DNA from 4 places in the Photobacterium carnosum genome. Region 2 is predicted to be linked to each of the others. Evidence: predicted binding sites of a transcription regulator. Region 2 holds the regulator's gene; each other region holds the start of a gene.
The links. Region 2 encodes CRP, which controls carbon source genes, mostly activating them, when cyclic AMP is high. Its sites were predicted from a motif close to TGTGANNNNNNTCACA; they were not measured.

Region 1 (7,981 bases), on a different contig from region 2:
CCCATCCAACAGACAAGCGAAGTTCGTATTTATGTGTTACTGATCGTGGCATAGAGATTGTCGCAAAACTGGTGGTTATTGATAATACGATGCAGGAAAAAATAACAAAAAACATTAGTCTAGATGAGATAGCGTTGTTTCAACAGTTAGCCGATAAAATGACGGATAACCTTCGTTACAAATAACCTTGTTGTTCGGTGGCAGTCTTTGCATAATACTCAACGTACTTTAACTTATAAATAGCAGATAAATGACTTCTTCATACCATAATATTGATGTGCCTTTTAATTACCGCCATACCTGCTGGTTTTGCGGTGAGCCGTATTTTGATAGCCATGCTTTTATGGCTGTCCCAAATTATGATAATCAAACCTTACCGATTATGCTGCCGTGTTGCCAAGAGTGTTTTACTTTTGCTAATGCGGTAAAGGTCAGTAGCTTAGATGTACTGCGCGATAAAGTGAAACAGCAACTGCATAAGAAATACCATAAACATCTACAAATTGGGGTTAACTGGACCAAAGAAGAACTTGAATCGTCTGAAATGGAGGGTAAAGCTCTTGAAGGTTTTCGTTTTAGTGGTTGGAAGATGTTTGAAATCGCTAAAGATCGAGTCAATTACGCGGGATGGCCAATCAATATTGATGGCTTGCCTTGCTATGATGTGACGACGACATTTCAATTTGAATATGATGGCATCATTTATACGAGTTTAAATCACGCAGTGACTCAGTTGGCTGCGTTGTATGCTATTCCTCAGCCTTATTTAGAACAAGTGATAGAGCTGGTCGGGCGTGAAAAAATGACTTATGCCTTACGCTTTTGTAAAACGACTTATGGTTATTCACCAGCAGAGCGTGAGTCAAGTATTGGTAGTTTACGGGCGTTATTGGCAGAAGAGCAGGCTAATGCACAAGTATCACATCGTTCGACGAAAGAACTACGTAAAGTCGCGTTGGCTGATATTAAACAATTGATGCTGTACCGTACCATTATTGCACCGCCTGCGATTCAATGGGCATTAGAACGCGGTATTCAAACGCTAGTCGAGTTAGCTGATCACGAAGACGTATTTTTTGAATATTTCGGTAAAGATTCAGAGTTAACGGCATTTACTTATTTTAATGGCTTGCAAATTTATTTCGAAAAGCGCGAATTAGATCCCGAGTGGGCTGAGAAATCGGATCCCAATCGAGATCTATTTACAAAGTAACGTGTTTAGATAGCGCACTATAACTTTTTATATCTTAAAAAAAGATTACGTACCATAGATATAACGATGGATACGCTTAATTGCTGAATTAAAGCTATCGACATCGTCATTTTCCGTGAAAAAATTTAAGTATTTATTCACGGAATCTTGATCTTCAAAAATGTAAATATTAATTCGTGGGTGAGAATGGTGTTCGCCATGATCGGATAAGCGAATTTTAACAAAGTAGTTACCTTTATTTATTGTAAAGTAACTGGATTCAGTGGTTAATGAATCGATGTGTTTATAAGTGATCAGTCCTGTATATTGTGCTTGATCTAATAAATCTATCAATTCATGTTTTTCATTATTGAGTAATTTATTCATGAGATAACCTCGTAGTTGAGTGTTATTCTCATTTAAGTGTAGAAGAGTTTAATGATAATAAGGTTGGATCTAAATATTTAGGCCAACCTTTGCTTTATTTAGTGATTAGTTATGACTTGCCCACACCATCGTGCGACCTTTGTCATCAAAAGCAACCACGTTATAGCTGTCTTTCTTATCACCATATTCCATACCAGGTGATCCCATTGGCATTCCTCCAACAGCCAAGCCTTTCATTCTTGTTGGCTTGCTCGCTAAAAATCGTTTGATATCAGTCGCAGGAACATGACCTTCAAAAGTATAACCTTCAATTTGAGCGGTATGACAAGATGCATACTCAGGTAATACGCCTAGTTTGATTTTTGTGGGTGTGAGATTTTCTTGGTAAACGTTTTCTAACTCAAAGCCATTATCTTTCATATGTGCGACCCATTCTTTACAGCAGCCACAATACACTTATGAGTATTTCGGTACTATGGATAGATTGAAAACTAAAGCTAGTTAATAGTGCTGGTTGGTGTTGAGACTGTGACGAGCAATCATCGCTATTACAATCATCGCTACAAATTGAATTGTTAGCAGATGTTGCTATATATTGTTCAACGCTAGCGTTATTCTTGCAACAGGGACTCTTTTCCATGCAGCTACAATATGGCATTGGCATTATTTTTGTGGTGTGTGCATACGCTGTATTGGTTAATACAGTGAGGATTAGCACGCTATGCACAATAAAATAGAACCAATGACGTATCATTTTGATGATTAACTTAGCCTTTATGATTTTTATGCATTATAGGTTTAATCTGCAATTCAACAATGAATAACTTGTAATAAAGTATGAAATATACCTATATTATATTGCTCGTATGAATGACTGACACATATTCTTACAGCTAATTTATGGATAAAAAAATCAATTCGTTTAAATTTACCCTTGCGCACTGTGATGAATAACGTTGGGTTTATTTAATGTATTGAAAGCGCCTTTAGGAAAAGAAATGCAATATACTGAAAAAGATCGTCGAGTTTTGCACGATACATGGATGAGCTACAAAGCAAAAATGCGTATAACTCAAATAGAGATGGCTAAAAAGCTAGAGTTAACGCAACTTGAATTTTCAGACATTCTGCGAGGGGATTCTGTTATTCGACATCAGTTTGTTAATGATTTTTGTGGCATTTTAAATATTGATCCAGTTTTAATACTTCCTTCGTTGCGTGAAGCGGTACAAAAAGGATCGCTAGTAAACTCTATTGTTAAGAATACGTTTATCTTTGATGGCGAAATTAAGAAAGTAACATACGTTGGTAATCAACTTATTGTTGAGTACGAACATATTCCGAGTGTTAGTTAGGTTTGCCATAAGATTATTTATTTTATAAAAAAGGCTCATCGTATTATTCGATGAGCCTTTTTTTTATTAGTGATTATATGTTATTTTCTGTTTTTCTTAGTATTTTCATTCCATTCAGGAACAAAGAAATAAAGCACTGCGGCTGAGAGTATTGACCCCATGACATCAGAAGGGAAGTGCATACCTAGCCATAAGCGGCTAATACCGACACCTGTTGCCCAAATGATTAAGCCACTTGCGATAAGATATTTACCTTGGCGAATAAAAAAACCACCCCAAAATAAAACACAGATAGCTGCAAAAATAGTGTGACCAGAAGGGAATGAGTAGTTTGTTTCACCTTCCCAGCTGCGTAAACGCCAAGGGCTGACATAGGCAGACGCTTCTTTTACGACATTATCTTTAGCTGCTGAATCTAATGCATAGAAAGCAGTAGGTGAATCGACCAAATGTAAGTGTTGTAACTCATAGGTATAAGGGCGAGGAATGGCTGTTTCATGTTTTAATACTGTTTTAGTGACAAAACTTAACACTAATAAGATACCAAATTGAATCCATACTTTAGTGATGGTTTTCTTTGGTAACCGCATAAAAACAGGGGTAAGACACAATAATGCGGAGGTGATAAGGAAAAACGGACTGCCAGCACTATCGGTTAATAAAGCAAATGTAATACCCGCCGCACTACTTACTGGCGTAGTTAACACAGGCACTGGGAATATATGAATTGCAATAAATAGCAATATTGCAAATAAGCCTAATGCAATAAAATTAGGTAATTTTTTAGATATAAAAGTCATCATCGAGAGAGTTCAATCTTATCATTATGTAATAATTAAGTAAGCCATAAAAAATAAGACTGTTATAACGTGATATTTTTCATGGTTTAATATCGGCTGTTTCTTTTCGCATAAATTGTATCAAATGTCATTAATAAAATCGTTGGATAACAACTTCTATGCTTATTTGTCAGGTAATGTTTATGTTTTTTATTTCTTAAACAATAAGATAATAATTTATACTCATAAAGTTTACAAATTTGGCGGTTATTTAGATGTTAAATTTGTAATTTATTATAATTAATTTTCATGATATTTCTTAAATTGTGAAGGTTGTCACGTGAAATAACGCAAACATTAAGAAAACTTAATGTTTATCTTGAACTAAGTTTTGCGAACTACTGTATGGTTAGCACATGCTTAAACGACATATGTTGTTTATTAATTTTAATGTGATGATATGGAGAAGGGAATGAGTATTCTTGGACATTTCCAAAAGTTAGGAAACGCGATAATGTTTCCAATCGCAGTATTACCTATTGCTGGTATTTTATTACGTATTGGACAACCCGATCTATTAAACATACCTTTTATTGCAGCAGGTGGTCAGGCGGTTTTCACAAACTTAGCGCTTTTATTTGCTATGGGTGTTGCTGGTGGCTTCTCAAAAGATAACTCAGCAGCAGCGGCAATTGCGGCAGCGGTTGGTTATTTCATCATGATGGCTGCAATGAAAACGCTAAATGCTGATGTCGACCCAGGTGTTGCTGGTGGTATTATTATTGGTGTATGTGCCGGTCTATTGTATAACCGTTTCCATGCAATTAAATTGCCAGAATTCCTAGGCTTCTTTGGTGGTAAACGTTTTGTACCTATCATCACAGGTTTAGTTGCATTGATTCTTGCTTTTGCCTTTAGCCTTGTTTGGCCTCCAGTGCAAGATGGGATCAACCATTTAGGTAAGTGGATTCTTACTAGTGGTATGCCAGGCGAATTTGTATACGGTATTGCTAACCGTCTATTGATTCCACTTGGTCTACACCACATTCTTAACAGTATGGTTTGGTTTGTGTTTGGTAACTATACCGATCCAGCTACAGGTCAAATTGTTACAGGTGAAATCTCACGTTTCTTTGCGGGTGACCCATCTGCAGGACGTATTTTAAGTGGTTTCTTCCCTGTTGTAATGTTTGGTCTTCCAAGTGCAGCATTGGCTTTCTATGTAACAGCTAAGAAAGAGAATAAGAAAGTAATTGGTGGTATGTTGTTAAGTGTTGCATTAACTGCATTCTTAACCGGTATTACAGAACCAATTGAATTTATGTTCATGTTCCTAGCACCTGGTTTGTACTTAGTACACGCTATTTTGATGGGTGTGAGTATTGTTGTTGCATCAATGCTTAATATTCACATGGCATTTAGCTTCTCATCTGGCTTGATTGATTACATCTTGAACTATAATGCTCCAGCAGCGCATAATTCATGGGAAATCATTCCAATGGGTTTCGTGGTTGGCGCTATTTACTTCGTGATCTTTGTTGGTGCGATTAAGATGTTCAATCTTAAAACACCGGGTCGTGAAGATGCACCTGAAGAAGATTCAAACCCTGATACAGACAGCAAAGCTGATTTAGCAGTACAATACCTAGCAGCACTAGGTGGCAAAGATAACTTAACTGATATTTCTGCTTGTATTACTCGTCTTCGCCTAGGTATTGTTGACCGTACAATCATCAATGACGCTAAACTAAAACAGTTAGGTGCGAAGGGTGTTGTAAACGTAGGCTCAAATAACCTTCAAGTTATTATTGGTCCACAAGCTGAGATTATTGCTAACCAAATGAAAGCACTTTAAGTCTTCATTCGTTAAGTAAGAGAAAGTATTCGCGATTTCATAACTTCCCCCTATGGTCGCGTTAAACGGTCTACCTTCTGGTAGGCCGTTTTTTTATACCTAAGAATAAATGTGTACGGTGTATAATATTAAAGAGTTACGGGTAAAGCATTAATGAGTGATTAGATCTAGGTTTAGGCATGAAATGAGAATATTAGTAATTGAAGATGACCTCACAACCCGCGAATTTATTGCGAGGGGATTACAAGAGCAGGGTTTTGTAGTCGATGAAGCGGAAGATGGTCAGCAAGGTTTAATGATGGCAACCCGTTATGAATATCAACTTATTATCTTAGATCGCATGTTACCGCAATTAGATGGTTTGAAAGTGCTAGGAGCATTAAGGGCAGCGGAAAACCACACGCCAGTGCTGATATTAAGTGCAATGGATAGCGTTGAAGATCGTGTTGTTGGCTTAACGTCGGGAAGCGATGATTATCTGACGAAGCCTTTTGCGTTAGCTGAGCTTGTTGCTCGCGCCAATATTCTTGTTAAACGTAATCAATTAGTCGCAACGGTTTCGTCTGAATATAGCTATGATGATTTACGATTAGATATTAAATCACATCGAGTCTGGCGAGGTTCTCGACTGATTAATTTACAGCAAAAAGAGTTTTTGTTACTGCAATACTTAATGGAACATGTTGAAAGTGTTGTCTCTCGCATGAGTCTGTTTGAATCGGTGTGGAGCTACCATTTTGATCCTAAAACCAATGTGATTGATGTTCATATCGCTAATTTACGTAAGAAATTGGAATCAGATGGTGAGCCAAGTTTAATTCATACCGTTCGAGGGGCTGGTTATGTCTTACGCCGGGTCTGAAAACCTGTCGCGATCAACTATTTTTAAAGTGTTGATGTATTTTATTACCTGTGTCGCTTTTATTTTTATTTTATTTATCAATCAGGTAGTGGTTAGTTCTGAAACGTTTTACCACCAGCAATTAAAACGTGATTTGGTTAATGAAGCTAATTTGTTTTCGATGATAGTTAACAAAGGTGATAGCGCTGAATTATACCGAACGATAGCGCAACGCAAGCAAAGTAATACGACATTTAGTTATATTGTACAGCCGGGAAAACGCATTAATAAGGAACTGTTACTTTATCCAACGGCGTCATTGATGTTTGGTCCAAGTAAAACTGCCCAATTATCTCAGGTGGTAACATTGCCTTTAGGAATGGAGTTAGTCATAAAGATTAATCCCCAATTTATGCAATCGTACCGAGAGACGGTTATTCCAATGTTACTTTCTGGAATTGCTATCCCCGTTATTATCATGCTGGCAGGAGCTTCATTATTTGCCGTTGTAATATTGAAAAAATTAGCGCGGGTTAATCAGGGAATGAATCGGGTTATATTAGGTGAAAAAGGGGTTAAGTTACCCGTTAGTACCAATGATGATGAGTTTGATGTGTTAGCCATGCATCTTAATTTCATGATAGAACAGGTAGAGAAAAAAGAGACGTCGTTAAAGGCATTGTCGGTTGGTATGGCTCATGATTTACGTACGCCTATTGCCCGCATGAAACTACGCTTAGAACGGTTATTAACCCAAAATACAGCCCCATATACAACAGAATTAGAAGCATGCCATGATGACTTAGAAGTATTGCTTAGTATGTTTAACGGTATGTTGGAAATTGCTAATTTAAACAGTGGCAAGCAGCATATTGACAAAGAATGGGTCGATTTGTCTCAAGTATGTCGTGATGTGGTTGAGTTCTTATTACCTATTTCAGATGAGAAACAGCAGCAACTGAGCTTTAGAGAAGATCAACCATACCGATTACAAGGTGAGCCTAGTTTATTATTTAGGGCTGTCTATAATTTGGTTGAAAATTCAATTAAGTACACGCCTGAGATGGGTGTTATTGATGTTATTGTTGATCATTTTGGTGTGGTTGTGATTGATAATGGCATGGGGGTATCAAATGAAGATAAAAAACGTATTCGTGAACCTATGTTTCGCGCTGATCGTAGCCGTACCCATCAAGGTTTTGGATTAGGATTATCGCTAGTTGAAGCGGTGGTTATTCGCCATAATGGTGAGTTAGTTTTCAGTGATAATCATCCAGGATTACGATCACGATTGTATTTACCTCTCGCGTCTGAAGTTAGCAGTAAAGATCAATAAAACATCACTAAATATCATTACCATCAAAAAAGCCCAATCGATAGTCGGTTGGGCTTTTTCTTAGTAATACATTCTTGAGTAATAATGAATGAGACTGATTAACGATGACTTAATTAACTATTAATTGTTAATGGCGTTAAATTTGTCTTTGCGCTCATTAAAACGTGACACTAAGTCATCAATACTATCTTGGCAATAAGGCTTTAAGCCACTCATTACCATGCGCTTACTGCCTG
Region 2 (7,981 bases):
CGTCTTGAAATGCCTGATGGCGATTTTGTTGATTTGGCATGGACAGAGCAGCCCGATCTGACAAACCATCACCAACCATTAATGATTTTATTACATGGCTTAGAAGGAAGTTTTAATAGCCCTTACGCTAATGGTCTATTGATGGCAGCCAAACAACAAGGCTGGCTTGGGGTGATGATGCATTTTAGAGGTTGCAGTGGTGAACTAAATCGTCATCCGCAAAGCTATCATTCTGGTGACATTAAGGATGTACGCTTCTTCATTCAATGGTTACGTCAGCAATTTCCACAGCGTCCGTTAATGGCAGTAGGTGTATCACTTGGCGGTAATGTGCTGATTAATTACTTAGCTCACTACCCTGATAATAGCGAACTCATCGCAGCCCAAGCTATCTCACCACCGCTCAACCTAGCCTCATGTTCCCATCGTATTCAGCAAGGGTTCTCGCGCGTTTATCAACACTACTTACTAACATCACTTAAACGCACCGTTGCCCAAAAAATTGAGCGTCACCCTCATACCATGCCGATTAATCAGCAACAACTGGCATCAATTAACAGTGTATGGCAATTTGACCAAGCAGTAACGGCACCACTGCATGGATTTAAGAATGCCGATGATTACTATCAACGTTGTAGTGGTTTACTACAACTGGCTAAGATCACACTCCCCTTACGGATTATTCACGCTAAAGATGATCCCTTTATGTGTCGTGATGTCATTCCTCAGCACCCCTTACCCACCAACATTCACTATGATCTATCAGCGACAGGGGGTCATGTTGGCTTTATCAATGGCAGCTTACTCAAACCACAATTTTGGTTAGAACACACTGTGCCGACGTGGTTTCAGCAACAATTAACTTAGTATCAAGCAACATCACCACATAATGACTAAGTTTCTTTTCAGTTAAGTTTAAGAATATACTGCGGCTATTATTTTATTAGTCATTTAAGAAGTTGTAATGATTATTCCTTGGCAAGACATCGATCCAGAAACATTAACAAACCTGATTGAACAATTTATTTTGCGTGAAGGTACCGATTATGGCGAAGTAGAAATTAGCCTCAGTGATAAAGTCGCTTATGTTCGACGCCAACTAGAATCAGGTGATGCGGTGATTGTTTTCTCTGAATTACATGAATCGGTAGATATTAAGCTAAGAAATCAAATGTAATCCAATTAGTCACTGTATTATCACTCACCAAAACTTGTCTTCATCTGCATTTTTATCACTTAATACCGACATTTCAGCAAACTTGTAGTAACATTTATCACTGTCTATTTTTGTTATTCATCACGTAATAATCACAACAACAGGTGAGTTATGTCGGTAAAACACCCTATTATTGCTGTCACAGGTTCATCAGGCGCGGGCACAACCACCACCTCTGAAGCCTTTCGCAAGATGTTTAATATGATGGACATCAACGCGGCATGGTTAGAAGGCGATAGTTTTCATCGCTTCACTCGCCCAGAAATGGATTGTGAAATCCGTAAAGCTAAAGATCAAGGTCGCCACATCAGTTATTTCGGCGCTGAAGCCAATGATTTCGAGCAATTAGCCCACTTTTTCGAACAATATGCTCAAGACGGTAGTGGCAAGTTTCGGCGTTACCTACATACCTTTGATGAAGCCGTACCTTATAATCAAATGCCCGGAACATTCACCCCTTGGCAACAGCTTGCTGAAAATACCGATGTATTATTTTATGAAGGGTTACATGGTGGTGTGGTTGATGGGGAAACCAATGCAGCCCAACATGTTGATTTACTGATTGGCATGGTGCCGATTGTTAACTTAGAGTGGATTCAAAAGATCATTCGCGACACTCGCGACCGCGGCCATTCAAGAGAAGCGGTAATGGAATCGATAGTGCGCTCAATGGATGACTACTTAAATTACATCACCCCGCAATTTTCTCGCACCCATATTAACTTTCAACGAGTCCCTACGGTGGATACCTCAAACCCTGTTAGCGCCAAAGGTATTCCAAGTTTAGATGAAAGCTTTGTGGTGATCCGTTTTCGTGGCTTAAAGAATGTCGACTTTCCGCATTTATTGGCGATGATTCAAGGTTCATTTATGTCACGTCACAACACCCTTGTTGTCCCCGGTGGTAAAATGAGTTTTGCGATGGAATTAATTATGCGCCCGCTGCTCGAACAATTAATTGAAAACGGCAAAATAGCGTAATCATTACCTATATTAATTAACCATTACTTTGTTAGATTAACGGTCACTGGTATCAGCAACCGTAATCATCATCGTGTTACGCCACAACAATCTCATAACTGTGGCTCATTTCGACACCTTGACCCAGCATTAAACACACTGAGCAGTATTTTTCGAGAGAGTCTGCCACCACTTTACTCACTAGCTGATCATTTAAATCATGACCAGTGACAACAAAGTGTAAATTTGCATGAGTAAAAATTCGAGGGGCTTGTTCACGACGTTCAGCTGAGATTTCAACTTCACAACCAGTGATCTGCTGCTGTAATTCTTGTAAACCACTAACAACATCAACTGAACTACACCCTCCCGCAGCCATTAATACTAATTCCATTGGACTTGGGGCTTTTTCACCGCCATTACCATCTAACACAACACTATGACCCGATGCAGATTGACCTACAAACGTCATATTTTCTAACCACTTCACACGTGATTGCATATTTATATCCTTGAGCTATATTCTTCAGAAATTCAGTTCATTTTCATTGACAATTTCATCAATGTAAACAGTGTTTATTTTGTTTTATGTTAATAATGTTGCATATTTATATTTGTAAAATTAGAGAGTAAAACCACTTTAAAACGGCACGTTAGGCAACTAAGTCACAACGATGTGATCACGTGCACACTTATCTCTCATAAATGAGCAAGTCTGCTCGATCAATATCAAGAAAAAGCTGCAGAAAAAGGATACACTCTAAGCCAGTTCAAGTTAACTCACAGCCTAACCGCTGAGTGAGTAACCCTGCCAACACACCATTTTGTTGAGTTATATCTACAGAACATATTGTTGGGCAACATATGCAGAGGAAGTTAGTAATATGGTTCCAGGTAAACCGCAAACAGATCCAACTTTAGAGTGGTTTCTTTCCCATTGTCACATTCACAAATATCCATCAAAGAGTACGTTAATTCACGCAGGTGAAAAAGCAGAAACTTTGTACTACATCGTGAAGGGTTCTGTTGCTGTATTAATCAAGGATGAAGAAGGTAAGGAGATGATCCTTTCTTACCTAAACCAGGGCGACTTTATTGGTGAACTCGGCTTGTTCGAAGATGACCAAGAACGTACAGCTTGGGTTCGTGCAAAAAGCCCTTGTGAAGTTGCAGAAATTTCATTCAAGAAATTCCGTCAGTTAATTCAAGTTAATCCAGATATTTTAATGCGTCTATCTGCTCAAATGGCATGTCGTTTACAAGTGACAAGTCAAAAGGTAGGAGATCTTGCATTCCTTGATGTAACTGGTCGTATTGCACAGACACTACTTAACCTTGCAAAACAACCCGATGCAATGACACACCCTGATGGCATGCAAATTAAGATCACTCGTCAAGAAATTGGCCAGATCGTAGGTTGTTCTCGCGAAACAGTCGGTCGTATTTTAAAAATGCTGGAAGAGCAAAATCTTATTTCTGCTCACGGCAAGACTATTGTGGTTTACGGTACACGCTAATTATTTTAGTAATACCAAGATCACCGATGAAACCGCAGCTTATGCCTGCGGTTTTTTTTGATCATTTCCCCCTTATGGTCACACCCAAAAGCAATCATTGAGCACATCTGCATTACTGTTAAATTTTAACTTGTAATAGCATCTATTTATGCTACATTTCGCTCACAAATGGATTTTAAATCAATAATGGTCAATATGGATATTGAACGCTTTTCTGCTAATAGTTACACCACAGTACCTGGGGTATTAACCAGTCAACCAACAACCATTGAAATGACAGGGTTTAGTGATAGTCGTTGCTACCTTGAACAACAAACAGGATTACGCCGCTGCCCTGCTGATGAATCAGGAGTTTGGGGTTCGCCGCTAGATAATTAATTTTATTCTAAACAGCACTTATATGACGCAGTGCTGTTTTTTATTACGCGATAGTTCACTTTGTACCGATGAATGCTTTCTATTCACGATCCGTACTTTCAAATATCTTATTTGCTGAAGCAGTCACAAACCCTGAATATAATTCACCATTGGTTTGCGGGTAACGTTTAGCAAATTCATAAAATCCACCCGATATTTTATGAATACCATCTCTAAAACTCACTCCTACTACATCAGCCATAGTTGCTGATTGCTCTAACATTACTTCAGCATTACCTTTAATTTCGCCCCCAGCCTGATTAATCACAAACTGGTTATGACGTAATAAATGATTCACCTCCTCAAGATCAGAGAACTGCTCTAATTGATTAATATTGACCGTAAAATGATTAGCCCCAAAACCATGCGCCGCAACCCATGCCGCATATTCACTTTCAGCGGCTAAAAATTGATAGGTTGCAAAATCAAGTTGCCACGGACGACCACTATAAACAAAATCAGGTTTGCGAAAATAAGCATCATCAACCTGATCGAGCAATGTCCGTATCATTTGTTGTAATTCTGCAGAACACCCCGCTAATTGTAATTCACTGATAAAGACTTTTGGCAGTAACGGATTGGAATGAATAAAGGATTCTGCATACAACTTTTTAGCATTAAAATGATATTTCGCTTGTGGCTGGTACCCCAAGGCAATAAATGGCGCGGCAATTACCGCTAAGCCACATTTGGGTAATCCAAAACTACGCAATGCTATATGATCATTGAGTAACGCCGCGTCCTCAGTTAACAACTGCTGTATTTGCACCGCAGAGGGGCATAACCGTTGACTATAATCGCGCCATAAACTATCAAAAAGTTGGGTAATAGATTCCATAATCAGCCTGCCTATTGAAAGTATTATCACTCATTAAACCTTAGCTCAAGCTTACTCCTGGCGCTAATTGAGACGGTAATTGCACATCATCCCCCTCAACAGATGCCATCGGATAAGCACAATAATCAGCCGCATAGTAAGCACTTGGACGAAGATTACCTGATGCGCCAGGGCCACCAAAAGGCGCGTCACCACTCGCTCCCGTTAACGGTCGATTACGATTCACAATTCCAGCGCGAATATGTTCAATAAAATATTGCCATTGCTGGCTATCAGTGGAAATTAACCCAGCGGCTAATCCATAACGGGTTTGATTAGCACTCGCGACCGCTTGAGTAAAATCGACATAACGACTAACGTGTAATAACGGTCCAAAATATTCTTCATCCGCGAGTTCACTAATAGCACTAACATCGATAATCGCAGGCGTCACAATTGCGCCTTGTCCTCGAGTTGCCATTAATAAAGCAACGCCACCCGCATCCAAGAGTTGTTGTTGATGCAATATGATGTGATCTGCCGCCACAACAGAAATTAATGGTCCCATAAACGGTGCTGGGGTTGCTAATGGATCGCCCACCAGCAATTGCGAGGCGACCGCGACTAAACGGGCTAACAGAGCATCGCCAGCTTTTCCGGTGGCAATATATAATCGCCGCGCGCACGTACAACGCTGCCCTGCACTTAAAAAAGCCGATTGAATAATAGTATATGCTGCAGCCTCAATCTCACCATACTCTTGACCGACAACCAATGGGTTGTTGCCTCCCATCTCTAAGGCCAGCATGGTTTGAGGTTGCCCTGCAAATTGCTGATGCAATAAATGTCCTGTTTGTGCACTCCCGGTAAACAATACCCCAGCGACCCCAGTTGCCATGGCTAATGCTGCTCCCGTTGCTCGTCCACCTTGCACCAAATTAAGCACCCCATCAGTAATACCCGCTTGCTGCCACAACTCACACATCCGTTGGGCGGTATTGGGCGTCAATTCTGAGGGTTTAAAGACCACGGTATTACCGGCTAACAATGCAGGAATAATATGACCATTAGGTAAATGAGCGGGGAAGTTATACGGTCCAAATACCGCCATTACCCCTAACGGACGATGACGAACAATCATGGTGGTATTGGCCTGTTGACGCTGACGGGTGCCGGTTCTCTCATGATAAGCCTGCGTTGATAGCCCTACTTTGGCAATCATAGCCGCAACTTCAGTGGTACTTTCCCATAATGGCTTACCTGTTTCAGTCGCAATAATGTGTGCCAGTTGCGATTGATGTTGTTGCAGTAATTGAGCAAAGCGTTCAATGATGGCTAAGCGTTCACTAAACGTCGTATTACGCCAGCTTAAAAACGCTGTATTTGCAGCGGCAACAGCACACTCAACTTGATCAACACTCGCGGCATGACCTTGCCAAACTACATCATCATTATAAGGATTGAGTGATTGAAATTGCTCACCATCGCCCACTAGCCATTGATTATTAATCCATAAGCTCATTCGATTCTCCTTATTATGATTGCGCAACTAATCGTACTTCATCACCCATTTTCACATTAAGCGCGACTGCAACATCCGCGGTCATCATGGCTTGTCCTTGCGCCGTAATCGCAATAGGAGCCGCAACCGCTCGAAACCCAGCTAACTGGCAATTTGAAATAAGGTAATGTTGTTGGCTGCTATGTTCACCAATATCGACCGAATAGCGCTGCGAATGACGCACAGTTTCAATATTTCGAACGTCACATTCAACACTTGGACCCGCATCAAAAATATCAACATAACCGCGGCAACAAAATCCTTCTTGTTCTAACAGCTGTAATGCTGGGCGAGTATTGGTATGTACTTTCCCAATCACCGCTTGTGCTTCTTTGCTGAGTAAATTGACGTAAATCGGTAATTTCGGCATTAAATCAGCAATAAAGCCTTTGCGACCAATGCCCGTTAAATAATCTGCATAAGTAAAATCAATCGAAAAGAAATGCTCTTTCAACCATTGCCAAAAAGGAGAATTACCCTGCTCATCAGACACACCACGCATTTCAGCAAAGGCAACGTCAGCAAATCGCTGTCGATGATCCGCCATCAACAAAAAGCGCGACTTAGACAATAAGCGTCCGTTGACACCTTGTCGCCACTCGGGCAATAAAAATAAGCTACACAGCTCCGTCTCACCCGTATATTGGCTCCCCAATGTCAGCACTTTTACAGTGTTATGCACCCCTAACTGACGCGAGGCATGGGTGACAGTACTTAAATGATAATTATAAAAAGGAACATCAAGCCCAACTGTTGCCTCAATCGCAGTGGTACCAACCACTTGGCCACTGTCACTATCAACGGCGACCAATAGATAACTTTCTTGTCCTGGTGAAGTAACGTTGGCATTAAAACTGGCTTGAGAATGTTGAATACGACGACGAAGTAAATCTTCATTGATAGGCAGTGACGTAAAACCATGGCCCGAGGCTTCAGCACATTGCATCAGCGCAGAATAATCAGTGGTAGTAATAGGACGAATAATGAGCATGACATTCCCTCCTAAAGTAGGCAATGACTCCAGCCATTGCCCCGCTCGAAATCAGCGTTAGAATGGGGTTATTAGTGTTAACTAACCCCGCAATTACCATTCAATCACCGCTCAGAATGCGCGTTATATAACGTCGCAATTGCCGCTTCTAAGCGTTGCATCCCTTCATCGATGTCTTTTTTATCAATCACTAGTGAAGGTGTAAAGCGCACCACATCTGTCCCGGCAACTAATACCATCACCCCTTCTTTACCTGCTGCAACCAATATATCTCGTGCTCGACCTTCCCATTGTGGTGTAAGTACCGCTCCCAGTAATAATCCCTTACCACGAATTTCACTAAAAATAGGATAACGGCGGTTAATTTGCATTAATCCCTCACGAAACCATTGCTCGCGCTGTTTCACTCCGGCTAATACTGCGGGCTGACTAACGGTATTGATCACCGCTTCAGCAACCGCACATGCGAGAGGATTACCACCATAGGTTGAACCATGGGTAC
Region 3 (7,981 bases), on a different contig from region 2:
TTCTATAAAATAAAAGCCAGTGGTGAATATAATATGCCTGTAGGTTTGTTCCCTGATTTAAAAGGGCTAACAATGAATATGCAGTATTTCAGCGATGCCCGCCCTAGTTATTATTGTTTTACTAATCAAACCAAAGAAATGACAACCGCTGAAATCATGGCGTATTTTGCCGATAAAATGTAGATGAGGTGGGTGTTTGTGGGGCTAACTTGTTAGTCCATTCGAGTAATAAAGGTTTGCTCGTCATCCACAAAAGCTACAAAGCCACCGTGATAGATAAACACTCGACCACGTCCCTCAACTAGGCAGGCAAGCTGTGGGTCTAAATTTTCTTCGTTATTCTGGCGTTGAAATGTGCCTGTATCGGTGATTATGCCGCTGAGTGTAGGCAAATATCCATAAGTGCGCTTGGCTTGATCAATTAGGTCCAATTCACTGGCGGTAGAGAAGCAACAGGAGATCGCACCAGCTTCTTCGATAAATAAAGTTTTCATTTCTTCAAAAGCTGTAATCACCAGCCAGTCGATGCCGTTAACGTGATGGATAAACATAGAGTTTCTCGGTAATTCTGATGTGGAGATTCTATCACTATCAAGGGCTGAATGTAGTAGAAACAAAGCAATAAAAAGATAGGACAGCCATAACTTTGCACATCAACCATGAGCTACTACACTTAATCTTCAAGTTGCTTATGGTGAAACGAATGACAATCTCAAGACGAAAATTGATAGAGCCTCAAATCACGCCTTTTTATCATGTGATTAATCGTTGTGTACGTCGTGCCTATTTGTGTGGCGATAATCCGTATAATGGCAAAAACTATCAACATCGTCGTGGTTGGATAGTAAATAAAATCAAACAATTAGCCGCTGTATTTTGTATTGATGTTTGTGCTTATGCGGTGATGAGTAACCATTATCATTTAGTGCTTAAAATAGATACCGAGCAGCAGCAAAAGCTAACCCCTGAAGCGGTGATATCACGCTGGTTACAGTTATTTAGTGGTCATCCTATCGCGGTCGATTTTTTAAAAGAGGGTCAAATAGCCACAGATAAACAACAAGCGCTATCAACATTAGTGGCTGAATGGCAGCAACGATTAGGCAGTATTAGCTGGTTTATGCGTTGTCTTAATGAAGAAATAGCACGAAAAGCCAATAAAGAAGATCAATGTAAAGGCGCGTTTTGGGAAGGGCGGTTTAAGTCTCAAGCACTACTGGATGAACAAGCGTTACTCTCTTGCATGATGTATGTTGATTTAAATCCGATTAGGACTGGTATTACACCGTCATTAGAGCAATCAGATTTTACCTCAATTCAGCAGCGTATTCGTGAATATAATCAAACGAAAACTCCCTCTAAACCATCCTCATCAAATAACAGTCATTTCCAATTATTACCCTTTGTTGGTGCTGAACATCAAGCTAAAAAAGCAGGTATAAACTTTGCTTTTGCCGATTATCTTGAACTGATTGACTGGACCGGTCGATGTATTCGAAATGATAAAAAAGGTTTTATTGCTCCTAATCAGCCCAAGATTTTACAGCAAATGGGAATAACAGCAGATGCTTGGCTTGAGCACAGTGAACAATTTATGGAACATTACGCTAACGTAAGTGGTAGATGGTCTCAAATGTGTGCATTCAAACAACATGCTGGTGGGCATTGGTGCAAAGGAAAGTTAGCGAGTCATCAGTTACATCCTAGTTAGACATGGTTTCTTATAATTAGATAAACATACTGCAATAACCGTTAGGACTGTAGGCGTTGTCGATCGTTAAATATGGGAATAGGGTTGATTTAACAAATAATTATCAATAATGGGCTGTAAATTTTAGCTTTGAGGGTTTATTGCTGGTGGAATGGTTTATTTTTTAAGGGCGTTATTTAAGAACAAAAACATTTGGCTGTCCAGTAGTTCTCCCTAATCAGCCAAAGATTTTACAGAAAATGGGAATAACAGCAGATGCTTGGCTTGAGCACAGTGAACAATTTATGGAACATTACGCTAACGTAAGTGGTAGATGGTCTCAAATGTGTGCATTCAAACAACATGCTGGTGGGCATTGGTGCAAAGGAAAGTTGGCGAGTCACCAGTTACACCCTAAATAGACATAGCTTCTTATAATCAGATAAAAATACTGCAATAACTGTCAGGATTGTAGGCGTTGTTGATCCTGAAATATGGAAATAAGGTTGATTTAACAAATAATTATCAATAATGGGCTGTAAATTTTAGCTTTGAGGGTTTATTGCTGGTGGAATGGTTTATTTTTTAAGGGCGTTATTTAAGAACAAAAATATTTGGCTGTCCAGTAGTTCTCTTTCGCTGTTAAGTGGCTGATTTCTATTAGCGTTACAGTATCAGGTGATATTCTAATTTTTGGTAGTTAACGTCTTAAATGATTTATTCAAATAGTGAGTAATGCGAGGAAATGCACAATTATAACTATCAATAGTCACTGGGCGTTTACCTTGTAAGATGAGATAGGTAATGTGTTGGCTGTTGTCCGTTATGTTGCATTATTCACAGAGTATTTTGACTGTGATATTTTATTTATATTAAAGAATAAGATAATGAAAATTATAAAAACTATATTTGCTGCTTCTATGTTTACTTTAACTTGCAATGTGTTTGCTGCTCCCGTTGAATTTCAGAAAATCCCTGAGATCATGGCTAAATTTGAACATGCTCAAATTTTCGTAAAGAAAGATAAAACCTTAGGGCGTTTACCAACAGATACTGAAATTGGTTCAGAATTTCCGACTTATGTTTCTGATACCAAAGGTGGTTTTATTGTTGAAACCTCTAATCGTGTGACAAATGATATTGTGATTGCGAGTAAAATAACTCCGATTGCTGATAATATTTATAATCAATGGTTAGTTCCCAAGTCTACTTGGGTTAAGACTTATGGTGAGTTACCTGTATCGAGTGAATTTCAATCTTTTAAACGTATTAAAACGATAAAAGCCATCTTGATTGATACTGAAATGCTCAAACTGATGGGAAGTAAAGATGGTAAAACGGCAACCATTAAAGTTAGTTGGAGTGACAATGGAATGACGGTCTATAAAGATGGTTATTTGGCTAATTACGAATATGGTATTGCTCCAGAAGAAATGAAAGAAACATATGAGCGGGTTAAATAATCATGTGGTTATTTATATATTATGTGTTGTTATCAAGTTTGCCAGAAAGACAGCAATGAAAACTACATTATACAACGCGAGGTGAGTAGATCCTCTCTCTTGTTCGTAATCTCACTGTAGGGAATGATGGCTATTGATCATATTGATTAAGTTAGCTTGAATAGAATTATGATCTTTAAGGATGAGAGCAAATGATTGTATATCAACCCACCCGTGATGTATCGGCATCAGCGCAGTTAACGTATAACAATATGCGTACGTATTATGAGTATTATGCTGTTGATTGGGCGTTGCCAACAATAGTAGAACAGATAACAGGGCTCGATAACTGGGATATTTTGTCTGATGGTGACGTCATTGGTGCTATTTGCTTAGCATGGGATAATGATGAGTGCTATTTGCGGGATCTTCAGGTTAGTTCTCAGTATCAAAATCAAGGTATTGGCGCTTAAGCTATTATGGAGTCTGTTCGATTAGCACGTGAATATGGCGTAAAACAGTTGAGGTTAAGAGTGTTTAAAATCAGTCCTGCTTATCATTTATATACTCGATGTGGTTTTACCATTGCGAGCGCAGATGACCGTTTTTTTAATATGATCCAGAATATTACGTAATAGTCGTCGGCAGAGTGGTTGTTAATCGGCAGTACATCATACATATGTTAGCATTATAAAATGTGAGGGATTGAGGTGTTAATTCTCAAGCCGACTAAACTTAATACTAAAGCTTTTATCCTGAGGTTGTTATGAAAGTAATGTTATTGCTGATGTTGTCTATTTTGTCTTTTCAAGCATCGGCAGAAGATATGTATGTGTGTAAAGATGGCAGCGCAGAGCGCACTGTTGAGGTGGTTTATAGTCAACCGGGTAACAAAGTACCTTGTGATGTTAAATACACCAAAGCAAGCGGTAGCCAAGTGTTATGGAGTGCAAACCATGAGGTCGGTTACTGCGAAAGTAAAGCTCAAGCCTTTGTTGCCAAACTTGATACATTGGGTTTAGCTTGCTCGAAGGTAAATAATGCCGTAGCAACACAGCCATTGAGTTAATAAGCGGTATTAAACGGATTAAAAAAGGTGAATTTTTAATCCGTTTCGTTTTAGTTATTAGTAAGCTTAGATAGTGATGCAGATAGCACAATTGAGACTCATAGGTTTTTCCTATCAGTTTAATCAGTAAAAACAGCTTTTGTTTTTAGAATGATAGGGATAGATTTAATAATAATAGTTTAGAATTAGATTCGGAAATTCATTATGACAACCATGACAACTCGCTGCCCACATTGTAAAGCATTAAACCGTTTACCCCTTGATCGTGTGAACGATGAAGCGACATGTGGTACTTGTAAAGAAAAACTACTTGATGGCATGCCAATTGAAGGTACTGCTGATAACTTTGCAAATTTAATTAATGGTGACAAACCTGTTGTTGTTGATTTTTGGGCCCCTTGGTGTAGTCCTTGTGTAGGTTTTGCGCCAGTCTTTGCTGATGTGGCTAGTGAACGTGATGGTGCTGCTCGTTTCGTTAAAATTGATACTGAAGCACAACAAGCATTGGCAGGCCAATACCGTATTCGTAGCATTCCAACCATTATGGTCTTTAAAGGCGGTAAGATGGTTGATATGTTAAATGGTGCAATGCCTAAAACAGCGTTTAATGAATGGCTAAATAACGCACTAACAAAATAATAGTTAGTGGTCTGTTTTATCTAGTGGTTATATTTGCTGGTGGTATATTGAATTCTTAAAGCCTCGTTATGTAAAAGTAACTGGGCTTTTTTGTGCGTTTTTTTCAATGTAACAGTCAAAAAAGTAGTATTCAGGCTATTATTTATGCGAATTACGTATAAATGTAAAAAAACACTATACTAAATTTTTAATGTGACCAATATCTCTATATACTCCCGCCTCGGCCAGAACAATTACGTTCAGCCACCTTATTACAAGCTGTCACTAGGATATGTGAACGACCCACGGAGTTGGACCGGCGTTAACTGTAGCTTGTTAATTTAGGTGACTTGTATGTTGTACCATTGGACGAACACCCCTTTAGTTATTTACGCATATTGGCGTAATATCCATCTTTTGTTGATCCCTCAGCAAATGTTTTTCCGATGTCACAATACAATCAATACCTACATTATTCGACACCCACTTATGAACACAATAGGACGAAATAATGCAGTTGTTAATTAGTTTGGCCGGTATTATCATACTGGTTTTATTCGCAATTTTACTTTCAGATAACCGCAAAGCGATCAATTGGCGTACTGTTATTGGCGCTTTAGTACTGCAAGCAAGTTTTGCTGCATTGGTCTTGTATGTTCCCCTCGGTCAAAAAATGCTTGGCGCAATGAGTCATGGTATTGCTGGCTTATTAAGCTTTGCTGATGTTGGTATTCATTTTGTTTTTGGTGACTTATCGAATATTAAAAAAAGTGGCTTTGTATTTGCGATCCGTGTATTACCATTAGTGATCTTTATTAGTGCATTAATTTCATTGTTGTACTACTTCGGTATTATGCAGTGGGTAATTAGAGTATTAGGTGGTGGGATTCAAAAACTATTGGGTACTAGCCGCGCTGAATCATTAGTGGCAACGGGTAATATCTTTTTATCACAAGGTGAATCACCATTATTGGTGCGTCCATTCTTAGCCAAAATGACCCGTTCTGAGCTTTTTGTCGTAATGACATGTGGCATGGCATCTGTTGCAGGTTCGGTGTTGGGTGGTTATGCAGGTTTAGGTGTTGATCTTAAGTTTTTGATTGCAGCTAGTTTTATGGCCGCTCCTGGTGGTTTGTTAATGGCGAAAATTTTAGTGCCAGAACAACAAGTGCCAGAAGAACAAGTTGAAATCGAAATGGCGACTAGTGAGCACAGTAATGCAATTGATGCATTGGCTGCGGGCGCAATGAACGGTATGAAAGTATCGGTTGCGATTGGTACGATGTTAATTGCCTTTGTTAGTGTGATTGCGATGGCGAATGCAGGCTTAGAACAAGTGGGTTATGGCTTAGCAAGTTTAACTTCTGTGGTTGGTTTAGATACCGTATCGCATTGGTTTGCAACAACGCCTCTTAGCATGCAACTTATTCTAGGTTATATCTTTTCTCCATTAGCATTTGTTATTGGTGTTCCTGCTAATGAAATGATGGCTGCGGGTACATTCATTGGTGAAAAACTGATTCTAAATGAATTTGTTGCCTTTATGGATTTTGCATCAATCAAAGAGACATTATCACAACATACTCAAGTCATTATTACCTTTGCGTTATGTGGTTTTGCTAACATTGGTTCGATTGCGATTCAGATTGGTTCAATTGGTGTGATGGCACCTGAACGTCGTAGTGATGTGGCAAAATTGGGTTTTAAAGCAGTAATGGCGGCAACGTTAGCTAACTTAATGAGTGCAACGCTAGCGGGTATTTTCGTCGCGCTATAATGAATATTGTTACTAGATAAATAATCTAGATATAAAAAATAATTAAGCCGTAGTAATGGTTATTGCTACGGCTTTGTTGCTAAGTGTTTTAAGTCACTATTTATCAAATTGCTTGATTAAGATTGATGTGTCTGCGCGGTTAAACCCACGTTGTTGTAATTTTTCATATTCAGCATCAACTTGTTTTGCTAATGGAAGTTCAACATTAAGTTTCTCGGCAGCATCAAAGCAAATCGCAAGATCTTTACGCATCCAATCAATGGTAAAGCCAAAATCAAATGAATCTACAGCCATGGTTTGGGCGCGATTTTCTAATTGCCATGATCCTGCCGCACCATGCTTTAACACTTCGGTCATGGTGTGAATATCAAGACCAGCCGCTTTAGCGAGAGTTACGGCTTCAGATAACCCTTGTAATACACCCGCAATACATAACTGGTTGGCCATTTTTGTTATTTGACCATAACCCGTTTCACCCATTAACGTTGTTGCTTTTGCATATTGTGCAATAGCGTGTTTGGCTTTATTAAATACCGCTTCATTACCGCCAACCATAACCGTTAAGCAACCATTAATCGCGCCAGCTTCACCGCCTGATACGGGGGCGTCTAAAAAGTCACAACCAATGGCATGGGCGGCATCGGCAATTTCGCGTGCAACATCTGCTGATGCTGTCGTGTGATCAACTAAAATAGCCCCCGGTTTAGCGGTGACTAAAATGCCTTGTTGACCCTTATAGATTTCACGTACGTCATCATCATTACCCACGCAGGTGAAAATAATGTCGGCTTCTTTTACCGCATCACAAGGAGTAAGGGCAATTGTGCCATTATATTCTTGAACCCAATTATCTGCTTTTGCCTGGGTTCGATTATAAACTGTTACATGGTAACCTGCTTTGGCGAGGTGGCCTGCCATGGGATAACCCATCGTTCCTAGCCCTAAAAAAGCAACATTTGCTGTCATTATTAATACTTCCTTGATTTTAATTGTGAGCAATTTCTAACATCATAACAAACTATATTATTGCGTAAATGGGTATCAGTTGTATGTGTTTTATGCAAATGAGTGAGGTTTATCAATAGGATTAATTATTCGAGATTAATCGCTTGTAACAAACTGTGTTGGCAATTATCATAACACTCACTTTTATTTTACAGATTGGTTTAGTCACATTTAATGATGTCAATCGTGTTACGCATTATATTATTGGTGTTATGTCTAGGAGCAAGTTCATTTGCTTCCGCATCGCCACAAGCAAATATTATGCATTTCACCTCGACCAGTCCTGTTTATACTGATGTTATTGAAGCGCCAGTATTTAGCACCCATGTTGTTAATACTATCGCTGTGGCTCCTGATATGGTCAGCCGTACTGATCAGTC
Region 4 (7,981 bases), on a different contig from region 2:
TCCACTCGCCGTCATTACGGGAATAATCTAAATACAACATCGATGCCACAGCATCAACACGTAAGCCATCAATATGGAAATGCTCAAACCAAAATAACGCATTTGAAACTAAAAATTGACGCACATGATCACGCCCATAATCATAAATGTAGCTTTTCCAATCTTGGTGCCAACCTCGACGAGGATCGGGGTCGTTATAAAGTGCAGTACCATCAAAGTTAGCAAGGCCATGCTCATCGGCCGGAAAATGGGCAGGAACCCAATCCAACACAACACCCAGCCCTGCTTGATGGCATTGATCAATGAAATATTTAAAATCATCAGGCGAACCAAATCGGCTTGTTGGTGCAAATAAACCAATCGGTTGATAGCCCCATGAACCATAAAATGGATGCTCGGAAACCGGCATTAACTCTAGATGGGTATACCCCATTTCAGTTATATATGGGATCAATGTTTCAGCCAATTCACGGTAGGTGTAAAAATCACCATTCTCGTGACGTCGCCAAGAGCCGATATGCAACTCATAAAAAGACAATGGTTGCTGATGTTTTGCGGTTACTGGCCGTGTTTGCCATTTCTCATCTTGCCATTGATAACAAGATTGTTGATAGGTTAATGAACAAAACGACGGATACTGCTCGGCATAATATCCCCAAGGATCCGTCTTATCTGGCAATTGATTACCATACTGATCGCTTAATTGATATTTATAGCGTTCACCGGCTTTTAGATTAGGGATGAATATTCCCCATAAGCCACTGTCAATATTAGGCTGCTGCAATCGTGTTAATTGGCACTCTTTAGCATGCCAACCATTAAAATCACCAATAACAGCAACAGTGGATGCATGAGGGGCATACACTAAAAAACGAACACCAGAAACAAGTGCACCATCAATCGTAACGTCACGAAATTGAGCCCCCATTTCGTTACACATCGCAGCAGGATCACGTAATAACGCTGCGCAAGGTAATAAAGTTACTATTTGATTTAAATCACAGTAAGCAGCCCTTTCGAGCTGCTGTAAATTATCACTGTGAGAAGTCACAGATAAATTCATATAATCCGTTACCTTAATCTGCTTTATGACTAGCTTTCTCGCGAGCTTGATTTAAACGCTGAGTTAACCGTTTAATCGTATCTCGAGTGAAAATATCGTCTAAATTTGTTGATAACTTACGACGCCAGTTTGGATATTCATTGACCGTACCAGGAATATTGACAGGCTTATCCATTTCTAACCAATCTTCTAATTGCAAGCTTAATAATGCACTAGAACTTCCCGCTAAATGAACTTGCATAGCCTCACTTAATACACGATCCATCGGAACATAAGCTGCATCTAAACCAACACCTTCAGGTAAATTCCCATGCCAATTAAGACTATTTAGAATATTTTGCTTACTCTCTGCACGAGAATTAAATAACTGGGCTAATTGGTCACTGTTTGGATAAAGTCCAAGTTCTTTACCCATTTTAAGATCATCACAATGCCAAAAGCCCCGAAGCGTTGGCATATCATGAGTGCACAGTGCAGCCATTGATTGCGGTGCATAATGTTCTGGTGAATAAAAACCCCCATCTTCGGCGGTTTCAAAGAAAAAGACTTTATAAGAATGAACACCTGCGGTAGCCAGTTTTTCAATGATTTCATCAGGTACCGTACCTAAATCTTCACCGATAACAGTACATTGGTGGCGGTGACTTTCTAGTGCAAGAATTGCCATCATGTCATCAACAGGGTAATACATATAAGCGCCCTGTTGAGCTGTTTCGCCTTTAGGGATCCACCATAACCGTAATAAACCTAAAACGTGATCAATACGCAATGCCCCACAATTACGCATATTTGCACGTAATAAATTAATAAAAGGCAGATAAGCAGTTTGCTTTAACACTTCAGGGTTTAATGGTGGAAGTCCCCAGTTTTGACCTAGAGGACCTAAAATATCAGGTGGCGCGCCAATACTAACATCTTGACATAACGCACCATGATCCGCCCACGTCTCAGCGCCAGAATCACAGACACCAACAGCTAAATCACGGTACAAACCAAGGACCATTTCTTTTTCATTGGCTAATTCATGTACTTCAGCTAGTTGTATATCAGCTAACCATTGCAGGTACATATATAATTCAACTTGCTCATATTCTTGAGCAATAAAATCTTGTACTGCTTGATTGCCAAAATGACGATATTGCTGAGGGAAAACAGGCCATCCCCATACATCATCGTTCTCTTGCTTTAAATGAGCATGTAATGCATCGAACGTTGCTTGATGTAATAAGCTCTCACCACCGTCAGAAACAAACTGTAAAAATTGCTTTGATCTTGCGGTATGTTTATCAAGATGACGGGTAGCAAATGTTTGATATAACAGCGGTAATACAGCCATTTTTAATGATGACACTTCGCTGTAATTTACCCAACAAGTATCACGAACTGCACTTAATCGTTGTTGAAATTCTGCACTGCCCACTAACTGCTGAGCTTTATCATTTTGAGCAAATTCAGCCACTGAGCTAACATCAATATAAAGCAGATTTAACCAACGACGAGATGACGGACTATATGGACTTGCACCCTCTGGATTAGCTGGAAAAAGAGAATGTATTGGATTTAAACCAACAAAATCCCCGCCAGCATTAGCTACATCAATAACCAATTGTTTTAGGTCACCAAAATCACCAATACCCCAGTTATGACTAGTGCGAATAGAATATAGTTGAACGCTAGTTCCCCATATTTTTTTATCATCTAATAACGGTTGTTGTTTATAGCAAGTTGTCGGTGCAACAATAAGCGTCATTAAATACGGTGATTTACGACGTTTACGCATTAATTCAAACTGGTGATAACCACAGGCTAATTCAGGTAGTGAAAATGTTAATGTGCCACCTTCAGAGCGCATATCACTCACTAATTGCGACTGTAACCAACCTTCAAAAACTTCACCGCTTTCTGCGATTAAACGCCAACTAAAATCGCTCACTCTAGCGCTAGCACCTAATTGCAACTCAATGTGGATAGCCTCACCACTACGAACAACTTTTACATCAGCTAAAACTTCAACGCGATTATGTTTACCACTTGACTCTAATAGCACTTCATCATTACGCACGTCATATCCTAACGCGGTTAATAAATGACGTAACGTTTCGTCTGCAACTGGGGTTTCCTCCCCCCAAGCACTAATATAACTATCAGCAATTCCCGCAGCTTTTGCCACTTGTTTTAATACTTGGCTATCTTTCATTGTTTTCTCCATAAGCGGCAATTACTTCCACTACGATGCGATTTGTTATGATCAAATTATTAAAAATTTAATCAACTAAAAATAAAGAATATAAAATAATAAAAAAAATAATTAGCATTGATGCCAAATCTGGCATCAATGCAGAATTAATATTACTTAGGCAATGCAGTTAAATGCCAAATATTATTTACATAATCACGAATACTTCTGTCTGAACTAAACTTACCCACTAATGCGGTATTTAAAATGGTCTTTTTAACCCACTGAGTTTGGTCGCGATATTCAGCATCAATACGATTATGTGCATTCACATAGTCAGCAAAATCAGCAAGAACTAAATATGGGTCACCACCCTCTAATAAGTTATGACGAATATTTGAAAATGCCGCGCAATCCGTAGCATCAAATTCATTATTATCCAATAAATCAATCGATGCTTTTAATAGACTATTTTGCTCATAATAGGTATGGGGGTTATAACCCTCAGCTTTTAGTTTTTCGACATCATCAACTAATAAACCAAAGATAAAGATATTGTCATCACCTACTTCTTCACGGATCTCAACATTGGCACCATCCATCGTACCAATCGTTAATGCACCATTAAGTGCTAATTTCATATTACCCGTACCAGACGCTTCTTTACCAGCTGTTGATATTTGTTCTGATACATCTGCCGCAGGAATAATAATTTCAGCCAAGCTAACGCGATAATCCGGCACAAAAACCACTTTCAACTTACCATTTAAGCGAGGATCGTTATTTACTTTATCGGCAACTTTGTTAATGGCATAAATAATGTCTTTTGCTAAAGCATAACCAGGCGCTGCTTTTGCCGCAAAAATAAATACGTGAGGATGCATATCAAATGTTGGATCATTTAATAAACGATGGTAAAGCGATAATATATGTAATAAATTTAAATGCTGACGTTTATATTCATGTAGTCGTTTAATCTGTACGTCAAAAATAGCATTAGTATCTAATTCAATATCAAGATTTTCAGCAACCCAGTCAGCAAAACGTTGTTTATTTTGTTTCTTAATTTTAGCAAAACGTTGTTGAAATTTAGTATCCGTTGCAAACTGAGCAATAGCTTCTAATTGCTCTAAATGAGCAGGCCATTCAGTACCTATTTTTTCACTGATTAAAGCTGATAATTGTGGATTACAATATTTAAGCCAACGGCGAGGCGTAATTCCATTGGTCACATTTTGTAAGCGTCCAGGAAATAGTTCATCAAACTCTGGAAATAAATCACGTTTTACTAATTCAGAGTGAAGCGCTGCCACACCATTAACAGCATAAGTACTTGCCACACAAAGATTCGCCATACGAACCATTCGCGATTGACCTTCAGCAATAATAGAAAGCTTACGTTTTATTTCATTATTACCCGGCCATTTAGCTTCAACCTGAACCATTAGACGATGATTTATTTCAAAAATGATTTCTAAATGACGAGGTAATAATTCACCAATTAAAGCTTCACTCCATGTTTCTAATGCTTCTGGCAATAAGGTGTGATTAGTATAAGCAAATGTTTTTGAAACAATTGCCCATGCATCATCCCAACTTAGTTTATGGTCATCTAATAACACTCGCATCAACTCTGGAATAGCAATTGTTGGATGGGTATCGTTAAGCTGTATAGCCTCAAATTTTGATAATGAATTAATTTCATGACCATTTTTAAGATGACGACAAATAATATCAGCAATAGAACAAGCACAATGAAAATATTGTTGTGTTAAACGTAACACTTTACCTTGATCATGATTATCATTTGGATACAGTATCTTAGTTACATTACCTGCCGCAATTTGCGTTTGCTGTGCGCCAACATAATCACCATCACTAAACTTAGCCAAGTTAAACGGTACAGGCGCTCGACATTCCCATAAACGTAACGGAAATACCGATTGGTTTTGATAACCAATAATAGGTAAATCCCACGCAATGCCTTGTAATGTGACGGCAGGATTCCAGCGGCGGTGCTGCTGTCCTTCATCATCAGTATAAGAGCTAACATCACCATATAAACCAACAAATTGATTCAATTCTGGGCGTTGAACTTCCCACGGATAACCCTCTGCTTCACGCCATGCATCGGGAAATTCGATTTGATGACAATCAAGAAATGACTGTTGAAATAACCCATATTGATAATGTAAACCATAACCAACAGAAGGAAACTCTTGAGCTGCTAATGAATCCATAAAACACGCAGCTAAACGACCTAAACCACCATTACCTAAGGCTGGATCTCGTTCTTGTTCTAATAAATCAGTTAACTGAAAACCAAGTTCAGTAACGGCTTCATTAATTTCTTCATATAGACCAAGACTAATTAAATTATTGCCCGTTAAACGACCAATTAAAAATTCTAGTGAAAAGTAGTTAATACTACGAGTTTTTGCATTAGCAACACGCTTTTCTGTTTCAAGTAAATTGCCAGTACTAATTTCAGCAAGTGCTTTACCTACAGCTAAATACCAATGTTTATCGCTGGCAGTTTCAATATTTTGAGCATAAGTAGTCACTAAATGTTTTTTAACTGAAGCCTTAAATGAGGCTTTATCAAATTGTTGTGTTTGACCACGCTTTTTCATTATTATGTCTCACTGTAAGATTTAATTGATTGGTATCTATGCTGCACTGATTCAAATAATGAAACATCATCCTAATAAAAGGATTATGGGGATGAGAATAAAGGGCGTAGGAAAAATATTGGTAGTCGGCGAGTAAAAATTCGGCACTTCATCCGTATATTATGTGAGAGAGCTCAAATTTATAGGGATGAGAAGAGTCAGAATGATAAGAGATCTTGTTTGTATCGTACTGAAGGTTAAAGTAAGCACCAAGAATAATACGTTTATCGTATATATTCCTATTTCTAGCCTTAAATGATGGATCTTTAAAGAGCTTAATTATGTGGATACCTTCTAAACTTACTCGCCCAGCACGATTACATAACGCGATTTTACGGCCTCGCCTCCTTGAAAGTCTTAACCAAGCCAATAATTATCGATTAGTCCTGTTTCGATCGCCTGCAGGTTATGGCAAAACGACAATGGCAGCGCAATGGTTAAAAGATATTCCACATACTGGTTGGTTTAATATTGATGAAAACGACAATGAAAGCTTTCGTTTCGTTAATTATTTTCTCCAAGCAATAAATAAAGCCACCAATAATAGCTGTTTAAAAACCCAAGCAATGGCCGAGCGCCGTCAGTTTGCTTGTATTACGACATTAATCAATGCACTTTTTGCTGAATTAGCCGATTATCAAGAAATATGTTACATCGTATTAGATGATTATCATGTTATTAATGATGACAGTATTCATGAAGGAATGCGTTTTTTCTTAAAGCACATGCCTGATAATATTACACTTATTGTCACCAGCCGTACTATTCCACCATTGGGAACAGCAAATTTACGTATTCGTGATTTATTACTTGAAGTTGATCATGATAGCCTTGCTTTTGATGAAGAAGAAACCCAACGGTTCTTCCATCAACGAGTGCCCGATCATGTTGAGAGTCAATTACTGAGCAACTTAAGACAGCAAGTTGAAGGTTGGCCATCTGCATTACAACTTATCGCTTTGCATGCAAAACAAAAACCTAATTTATTAGCAGATTCAGCACACTCATTAGTGAATTTTAATCGTAGCCATTTATGGGATTACTTAGCTGAAGAAGTTTTTGATCAATTAAGTGAAGACATTAAAGATTTCTTATTACATTGTTCAATATTAGACATATTTAATGCTGAATTAATTACCGAATTAACCGGACGATCTGATGCTTTAGCAATGTTAGAAACACTTAACCGCTTTGGCCTATTTTTAACGCCATTAGAAGGTGATAATAATTGGTATCGTTTTCATAATTTATTTGCTGAATTTTTACGTCATCAACGTTATGCGACAATCCCTCAGCAACGAAATAAATTACATGAAAGTGCCGCCAAAGCATGGATAAAACAGCATAATTATCAACAGGCACTTATTCATGCGCTTAAGAGTGAGAATCAACCACTGTTAACCGATCTGTTATCTGCTCATGGCTGGAGTATGTTCCATCAAGGTGGATTAAATTTACTTGAAAATGCCATTGAAAAACTCAATCAAGACATTTTATTTGGCTCGCCACGTTTATGTTTATTAAAAGCATGGCTCGCACAAAGCCAACACCGTTATAATGATGTGGGTGAGCTATTATCACAAAGTGAAACTGAACTAATATCTCGCGACTTAACGCTGGATGATGCCATTCAAGGTGAATTTAATGCATTACGGGCACAAGTTGCGATTAATCAAAGTAAACCACAACAAGCACTCAAATTAGCAGAACAGTCCTTAGGACAACTACCTGCAACGACTTATCGCAGTCGTATTGTTGCAACATCGGTCATTGGTGAAGTTCATCATTGCTTAGGAAATTTAACCCAAGCGTTATCTATGATGCAACAAACTGAAAAGATGGCACGTCAATATCATTTCTATCATCAAGCGTTATGGGCCTTACTTCAACAATCTGAGATTCTTATTGCTCAAGGCGCTATTCACCATGCTTTTGAATTATTAGAAAACGCCACTAAACTCATACAAGAACAGCATTTACAGCAAGTTCCATTACATGAATTTACGTTACGCTTAAAAGCACAGATTTTATGGTGCTGGCATCGTTTAGATGAATCAGAACAATGCACGC

Region 1: a site for CRP is predicted at 4,039-4,054, ahead of nagE (N-acetylglucosamine-specific PTS transporter subunit IIBC). Genes of this name have one in related genera too.
Region 3: a site for CRP is predicted at 5,032-5,047, ahead of GLP24_RS10540 (NupC/NupG family nucleoside CNT transporter). Genes of this name have one in related genera too.
Region 4: a site for CRP is predicted at 6,035-6,050, ahead of malT (HTH-type transcriptional regulator MalT). Genes of this name have one in related genera too.

Annotation. Positions count from the first base shown of each region.
Region 1 covers NZ_WMDN01000012.1:43,042-51,022, reverse strand. Annotated here, with positions in the region: gene GLP24_RS12420 (MarR family winged helix-turn-helix transcriptional regulator) at 1-185, shown strand, start outside; gene GLP24_RS12415 (hypothetical protein) at 251-1,213, shown strand; gene GLP24_RS12410 (hypothetical protein) at 1,259-1,579, opposite strand; partial or broken gene GLP24_RS12405 (DUF411 domain-containing protein) at 1,685-2,032, opposite strand; gene GLP24_RS12400 (transcriptional regulator) at 2,578-2,934, shown strand; gene GLP24_RS12395 (phosphatase PAP2 family protein) at 3,015-3,737, opposite strand; gene nagE (N-acetylglucosamine-specific PTS transporter subunit IIBC) at 4,186-5,568, shown strand; gene GLP24_RS12385 (response regulator transcription factor) at 5,753-6,430, shown strand; gene GLP24_RS12380 (sensor histidine kinase) at 6,411-7,745, shown strand; gene GLP24_RS12375 (DUF3581 domain-containing protein) at 7,866-7,981, opposite strand, start outside.
Region 2 covers NZ_WMDN01000008.1:13,781-21,761, forward strand. Annotated here, with positions in the region: gene GLP24_RS09430 (hydrolase) at 1-867, shown strand, start outside; gene GLP24_RS09435 (YheU family protein) at 965-1,177, shown strand; gene GLP24_RS09440 (phosphoribulokinase) at 1,328-2,197, shown strand; gene GLP24_RS09445 (OsmC family protein) at 2,274-2,678, opposite strand; gene crp (cAMP-activated global transcriptional regulator CRP) at 3,061-3,693, shown strand; gene GLP24_RS09455 (hypothetical protein) at 3,889-4,071, shown strand; gene GLP24_RS09460 (DUF1338 domain-containing protein) at 4,151-4,948, opposite strand; gene astD (succinylglutamate-semialdehyde dehydrogenase) at 4,989-6,449, opposite strand; gene astA (arginine N-succinyltransferase) at 6,463-7,479, opposite strand; gene GLP24_RS09475 (aspartate aminotransferase family protein) at 7,584-7,981, opposite strand, start outside.
Region 3 covers NZ_WMDN01000009.1:83,337-91,317, reverse strand. Annotated here, with positions in the region: gene GLP24_RS10580 (GFA family protein) at 1-183, shown strand, start outside; gene GLP24_RS10575 (cytosolic protein) at 213-551, opposite strand; gene GLP24_RS10570 (transposase) at 704-1,711, shown strand; gene GLP24_RS10565 (hypothetical protein) at 1,951-2,112, shown strand; gene GLP24_RS10560 (hypothetical protein) at 2,578-3,153, shown strand; gene GLP24_RS10555 (GNAT family N-acetyltransferase) at 3,345-3,605, shown strand; gene GLP24_RS10550 (hypothetical protein) at 3,899-4,201, shown strand; gene trxC (thioredoxin TrxC) at 4,406-4,840, shown strand; gene GLP24_RS10540 (NupC/NupG family nucleoside CNT transporter) at 5,331-6,596, shown strand; gene GLP24_RS10535 (NAD(P)-dependent oxidoreductase) at 6,693-7,565, opposite strand; gene GLP24_RS10530 (hypothetical protein) at 7,776-7,981, shown strand, end outside.
Region 4 covers NZ_WMDN01000001.1:129,543-137,523, forward strand. Annotated here, with positions in the region: gene glgB (1,4-alpha-glucan branching protein GlgB) at 1-1,063, opposite strand, end outside; gene malQ (4-alpha-glucanotransferase) at 1,077-3,260, opposite strand; gene GLP24_RS00610 (glycogen/starch/alpha-glucan phosphorylase) at 3,413-5,872, opposite strand; gene malT (HTH-type transcriptional regulator MalT) at 6,193-7,981, shown strand, end outside.